Asanoa sp. WMMD1127: one gene and its partner. The protein of the gene in region 1 interacts with the protein of each later gene in a pairwise test. Links are inferred from orthologs where the notes say so. Each region holds a gene or a part of one and is shown in the gene's direction. Other genes may lie near its edges.

Region 1 (3,120 bases):
ACGGCTGGTCGCGAACCTGCTCGACATGAGTCGCCTGCAGGCCGGCGCGCTCGGGGTGGTGCCGGCGTCGCTGGGTTTGGAGGAGGCGGTGCCGCGGGCGCTGGACGAGATCGGCGCGGCCGCCGCCCCGGTGGTCCTGCGGATGCCGGACGACCTGCCGCTGGTGGTCGCGGACCCGGGCCTGCTGGAGCGGATCCTGGTCAACGTGATCGGCAACGCGATCCGGTTCAGCCCCGACGACCGGCCACCGAAGATCACGGCGAGCGACCACGCCGGCTGGGTCGAGCTGCGGGTGATCGACCGCGGCCCCGGCATCCCGGACACGGACCGCGACCGGGTGTTCCAGCCGTTCCAGCGGCTCGGCGACCGCACCAACCACGCGGGCGTCGGCCTCGGCCTGGCGCTGTCGCGCGGTTTGGCGGAGGCGATGGGTGGCTCGCTGGTGCCGGAGACGACACCGGGCGGCGGGCTGACGATGGTGCTGACCCTGCCGTCGACCGAGGCGTCGGTGGAACCGACGGAGACCCGCGCGACGGAGATCGCCGACCAGGCGATCCGGGAACGCCTACGGCGCTGGCCGCGCGACCCGCAGCCGATCCCGCGGCTCGGCCCGTCGGACCTGGAGCTTCGCGGACCTGGACCGGTCGACGGCGCCCCGGTGCCGGAACCGGTCCATCCGTCGCGGCTCGCAGACAGCGCCGCTGTCGACCGGAAGGGGCGCGACCCGGTCAACGGCGGCTCGCCGCCTCGGCTCACGGAAGACGACTCGGCCAACCGCCGGCCGCGTGACGCCGCCGCGACCACGGGCCAGGGCGCGCCGGGCAGTCACGTTCAAGGACGTGACCGGCCCCGGCGCGGCCACGGCGTCCGGCACGGCGGCGGTGGCGCGGGCGGCGCCGAGAGCGACCCGCGGAAGGCGGAAGGTGAACACATGAGCGAGGGCGACGAGCAGCCGCCGAACGGTGGTGTGCGGTGACGCGGATCCTGGTCGTCGACGACGAGCCGCAGATCCTGCGGGCCATGCGGATCAATCTGCGGGCCCGCGACTACGACGTGGACGTCGCCGCCGATGGTGGGACGGCGTTGAAGGCCGCCGCGGCCCGGCCGCCCGATCTCGTCGTGCTCGATCTCGGCCTTCCCGACATGGAGGGCACCGATGTGATCCGCGGGCTCCGCGGGTGGACCGCCGTGCCGATCATCGTGCTGTCCGGCCGCGCGGACAGTGCCGACAAGGTGGCCGCGCTCGACGCCGGGGCGGACGACTACGTGACCAAGCCGTTCGGGGTCGACGAGCTGCTCGCCCGGATCCGGGCCGTCACCCGGCGGATGGGCGCCACCAGTGACGCCGCGCCGGTGATCAAGGTGGGTGCGTTCACCGTCGACCTGGCGGCGCGGACCGTCGACCCGCCCGACGGGGCCGGCGAGGTGCGGCTCACCCCGACCGAGTGGCATCTGCTGGAGATCCTCCTGCGCAACCCCGGCAAGCTGGTCAGCCAGCGCCAGCTGCTCCAGGACGTCTGGGGGCCGCAGTACCAGACCGAGACCAACTACCTCCGCCAGTACATGGCTCAGCTCCGGCGCAAGCTCGAGGTCGACCCCGGCCACCCGCGGCACCTGCTGACCGAACCGGGGATGGGTTACCGCTTCCAACCCTGAGCTGCGGCAGGGTCACCGCAGGGATTTGACCAGCATCGTGATCGTCTCGGGGACCCAGCGCTTGACGCCGTCCCTGCCGACCCAGTCGTACCCCGTCGAGATCAGGCCGTGGGGCCACTCGCCGTAGCCGAGCCGCTCGTACAGCCGTCGCGCGCCTGGGTTGTCGACCGCCACGCCGAGCGCGATCCTCGCGTGCTCGCGGGAGCGGGCCAGCGACTCGGCCGCCCCGATGAGCGACGTGCCGAACCCGCGGTTGCGCAGCACCGACACCACCTCGAGGTGGACCAGCACCGGCACCCCGCCGAGGTGCTCATTGACCTCGCGCTCCGGCACCGGCGACAACGCCACCCACACGTCGGCGACCGGCGAGCCGTCGAGGCACCCGACGAGCAGCACCCCCTCGCCGCGGGACTGCGCGGCGAGCTTGGCGGCGAAGAACTCCCGTTGCCCGAGCAGCGCGACCAGACCGTCCACATGGGACGCGGCACCACGGGCGACGGTGAACATCAGTACTCGTCGTGCAGGCGCCACCAGGAGTACGGCTCCGTCTGCGGCCAGCCCAGCGGCGAGTCCTCCCAGCTCTCCTGCCGCCCGTACGGCGTGAGGTCGAGGATGTTGAAGTCGAAGCGCAGCCGGTCGACGCCGCGGTCGCTGGTGAGGTAGGTCTGGTAAGCGTCGACGCCGTCGGTGACGAACACGGCCAGCGCGAAGCCCCGCCCGGCCCCGATGTCGGCGCTGAACGTGGTGCCGCGCGACGAGTAGACCGGCACCGTCCACTCCATCCGCGTCCGCACCGACCGGAGCTGGTCCAACGGCATGTCGGAGACGACGGCGTACGAGGTGCCGCGCGCGTGCAGGTGCTCGAGCCGCCCGACGTTGTCGGTGAAGCTGGCGCAGCCGGAGCAGATGTCGTCGGGGCCGTTGTCCATGAACTGGTAGACGACGAGCTGGTCGCGACCCTCGAACAGGTCCCGCAAACTCGCTTTCCCGTCGGGCCCGTCGAACGCATAATCGGCCGGCATCCGCACCATCGGCAGCCGTCGTCGCTGGGCGGCCAGGTCGTCCAGCGCCCGGGTCGCCTCCTTCTCCTTGACCAGGAGCGCGTCACGGGCGGTCTGCCACTGTGCGCGGGACACGACTTCGGGGAGCGCCATCGCCTCGTCCTCTCGTCACCGACAGTGATCGTCTCCAGCCTAACCCGGGAGGGGCGCATGGGGTTCACACCCGGCATCGACGTCAGTCGCAGGTTGTACGCGGAGCTGGTAGCGCCGGCCCTGACCGCCCTGCCGCACGCGGCCGGCCGCGTCGACAGCGGCTCGGACGTGCTCGGCTTCGACACGGAGCGTTCCATGGACCACGACTGGGGCCCGCGCCTGCAGGTCTTCGTCGCCGACCGGGCCGCCCGGGTGATCGCAGAGAACGCCATCGTCCTGCCGCCCACCTTCCACGGCATCCCCACCTCCG
Region 2 (3,479 bases), 490 kb from region 1 along the record:
AGCCTGCTCACGCAGGTCTGCGCGCGCAGCGTCGAGGTCGGCGAGCGCGAGGGCGTCTCCGGCGCCCGCCCGTTCTGCACCGCGGACGGCGTCGGCGCGGTCCTGCGCGTCTACTACTCGGAGGGCCTGACCGGCACCGTGACCCGGGCCGTCAGCGTCAACCAGGCCGCACCCGCGACGCCGTTCATCGCCACCTACCAGGGCGTCACGGTCGAGGCCGCCAAGCCCGGCGAGGACTACTCGGGTGGCGTGCTCGTCCCGATCCGCGGCGACGCTCCGGCGAAGCCGGCCGTGCCCGCGGACGCGGTGACCGCGAGCGCCTCCGGTCTCGACCCGCAGATCAGCGAGGAGTACGCGCAGCTCCAGGTGGCCCGGGTCGCGCGTGAGCGCGGCGTGGACCCGGCGGCGGTGCGCGAGCTGGTCGAGGAGAACACCACGGGCCGGGCGCTGGGCTTCATGGGTGAGCCCGCGGTGAACGTGCTCCGACTCAACATGGCACTCGACCGCGAGCTTTCGGGTCGCTGACGGAGGCGGGGCGGTTCCGGGACATGGCACGCGGAGAACTGCGCATCTATCTCGGGGCCGCCCCGGGAGTCGGCAAGACGGTGGCCATGCTCGACGAGGCGCGACGCCGGATCGAGCGTGGCACCGACGTGGTCGTCGGCCTCGTCGAGACGCACGGCCGGGCCTTCACCGCCCGGATGATCGGTGACCTGGAGGTGGTGCCGCGCCGCACGGCGGAGTACCGCGGCGCCTCCTTCACCGAGCTCGACGTCGACGCCGTCCTGGCCCGGCGGCCGGAGGTCGCGCTCGTCGACGAGCTCGCGCACACCAACGTGCCCGGATCGCGCAACGAGAAGCGCTGGCAGGACGTCCAGGAGCTGCTCGACGCGGGCATCACCGTGCTGTCCACGGTGAACGTCCAGCACCTCGAGTCGCTCAACGACGTGGTCGAGCAGATCACCGGGATCGTCCAACGGGAGACCGTGCCCGACAGCGTCGTGCGCGCCGCCGACCAGGTCGAGCTGGTCGACATGACACCGGAGGCGCTGCGCCGGCGGATGGCGCACGGGAACATCTACCACAAGGACAAGATCGACGCCGCGCTCGGCAACTACTTCCGGGTCGGCAACCTGACCGCGCTGCGCGAGCTGGCCCTGCTCTGGCTCGCCGACAAGGTCGACCAGCAGCTCGAGCGTTACCGGGACGCGCACGGGATCGGCAAGACCTGGGAGACCAGGGAACGCGTCGTCGTCGCCGTGACCGGCGGTCCCGAGGGCGACACGCTGATCCGGCGCGCCGCCCGGATCGCGGCCCGCGGCAAGGGCACGGACCTGATGGCGGTGCACGTCGCCAACTCCGACGGGCTGACCGGCGCCGACCCCGCCCTGCTGGCCAAGCAGCGCCTCCTCGTGGAGAGCCTGGGCGGCAGCTTCCACCAGGTGGTCGGCGGCGACATCCCGCGCGCCCTGCTCGATTTCGCCCGCGGCGTCAACGCCACCCAGCTCGTCCTAGGCGTCAGCCGGCGCGGGCGGTTCGCCCAGCTGGTCACCGCGGGCGTCGGCGTCACCACGTCGGCCCGCTCGGACGCGATCGACGTGCACCTGGTGCCGCACCCCGAGGTCGGCCGCGGCCGCCTCGCGGTGCCGGCACCCGCGCTCTCGCCCCGGCGCCGCCTGATCGGCTTCGCGCTCGTGCTCGCCGGCCTGCCCGCGCTCGCCGGCGCGCTGCTCCCGCTGCGTCCCGACCTCTCGCTGCCGAGCGAGATGCTGCTGTTCCTGGCCGCGGTCGTCGGCATCGCCCTCGTCGGCGGCATCTGGCCCGCGCTGCTCGCCGCGGTGGGGGCGTCCCTCCTGCTCAACTACTTCTTCACCCCGCCGACCAACCAGTGGACGATCGCCGAGCGCGAGAACATCCTGGCGCTGGCCGTCTTCGTGGCCATCGCGGCCGCCGTGTCGTGGATCGTCGACGTGGCGGCCCGCCGCACCCGCGAGGCCGCGCAGGCCAGCGCCGAGGCGCAGACCCTTTCCACGGTGGCCGGCAGCGTGCTGCGCGGCACCGGGCCGCTCACCGCACTGCTGGAGCGGTTGCGGGAGACGTTCGGGCTCGAGACGGTGACGCTGCTGGAGCGCCGCACCGGCGCCGGCGAGCGCCCGGACCGGCAACGCAGCCCGCAGTCCTGGGACGTCGCCGCCAGCGTCGGCGGACCGCCGTGCTGCGCGCCCGGCGAAGCGCAGACCGAGGTCGCCGTCGACGACAGCCTCGTGCTCGCGCTGCGCGGGCGGACCCCGGCGGCCGCCGACCGCCGGCTGATCGAGGCGTTCGCGGCGCAGGCCGCCGTCGCCCTGCGGCACGAGCGGCTCGCCGAGCAGGCGGCCCAGGCACGCCCGCTGGCCGAGGCCGACCGGATGCGGACCGCCCTGCTGGCGGCGGTCAGCCACGACCTGCGTACACCCCTGGCCTCCGCCAAGGCCGCCGTCGACAGCCTGCTCGGCGAGGAGGTGGCGTTCTCCGACGAGGACCGCGACGAACTGCTCGCCGCCGCCAACGAGTCGCTCGTGCGGCTCGGCCGCCTCGTCGACAACCTGCTCGACCTGAGCCGGCTCCAGGCGGGCGCGCTCGGCGTGACCCTCGCGGAGATCGGCCTGGAGGACGCGGTGCCCCGGGCGCTGGACGAGCTCGGCCCGAACGGCCTGGTGGTGCGGTCCGACCTCACCGCCGACCTGCCGGCCGTCGCCGCGGACCCGGGCCTGCTCGAGCGGATCCTGGTCAACCTGATCGCCAACGCGCTGCGGTTCAGCCCGCCCGGCCGGCCGCCCCAGGTCACGGCCCGCTACCAGGACGACCGGGTCGAGCTGCGGGTGGTCGACCACGGCCCGGGCATCCCGGAGCCGGACCGCGACAAGGTGTTCGTCCCCTTCCAGCGGATGGGCGATCGCGACAACCACAACGGCGTCGGCCTCGGGCTGGCGCTGTCCCGCGGCCTCGCGGAGGCGATGGGCGGCACGCTCGTGCCGGAGACCACCAACGGCGGCGGCCTGACCATGGTGCTCGCGCTCCCCGCCGCGGTGTCACCCGGCGACGGCGCCGCCACCGAGGCGGTCGAGCGGGCCGTCCGGGAACGCCGACACCGGCGATGATGCGCCGCCGGAGCCGTGACCGGCCGGGGGGCTGACGGGTGTTGCCTGCGGGGTCAGAGGCGGTGCTTCTGGACCTTGCCGAGGGCGTTGCGGGGGAGGGCGTCGACGAAGACCACCTCGCGGGGGCGCTTGTGTGCCGACAGCGTGGCGGCCACATGCTGGACCAGCACGTCCGGGGCCACGGCGTCGGCCACTACGTACGCGACGACGCGCTGGCCCAGGTCGTCGTCGGGCCGGCCGACCACCGCGGCCTCGCGCACGGCCGGGTGGGTGAGCAGGGCGTCCTCGATCTCGCCGGCGCCGACCCGGTAGCCGCCCGTCTTGATGAGATCCGTCGAG

The links.
Region 2: the proteins of O7635_RS29700 (region 1) and O7635_RS32100 interact in binary tests that used the Escherichia coli proteins (3 or more experiments, as listed by UniProt). The link is inferred for Asanoa sp. WMMD1127 from one-to-one orthologs.

What each region holds. Positions count from the first base shown.
Region 1 is NZ_JARUBP010000001.1:6,218,965-6,222,084, forward strand. The notes cover bases 6-2,814. They hold O7635_RS29700 (response regulator), read left to right. Parts: upstream 6-972; coding sequence 973-1,656; downstream 1,657-2,814. Other genes in these bases: O7635_RS29705 (GNAT family N-acetyltransferase), read right to left, coding at 1,669-2,163; O7635_RS29710 (DUF899 family protein), read right to left, coding at 2,163-2,810. Outside these bases: O7635_RS29715 (DUF4037 domain-containing protein), read left to right, coding at 2,868-3,120. UniProt on the Escherichia coli protein: Member of the two-component regulatory system KdpD/KdpE involved in the regulation of the kdp operon.
Region 2 is NZ_JARUBP010000001.1:6,713,539-6,717,017, reverse strand. The notes cover bases 177-3,344. They hold O7635_RS32100 (DUF4118 domain-containing protein), read left to right. Parts: upstream 177-548; coding sequence 549-3,140; downstream 3,141-3,344. Other genes in these bases: O7635_RS32095 (AMP-binding protein), read right to left, coding at 3,194-3,344; O7635_RS32105 (potassium-transporting ATPase subunit C), read left to right, coding at 177-525. Also shown: more of O7635_RS32105, read left to right, coding at 1-176; more of O7635_RS32095, read right to left, coding at 3,345-3,479. UniProt on the Escherichia coli protein: Member of the two-component regulatory system KdpD/KdpE involved in the regulation of the kdp operon. KdpD may function as a membrane-associated protein kinase that phosphorylates KdpE in response to environmental signals.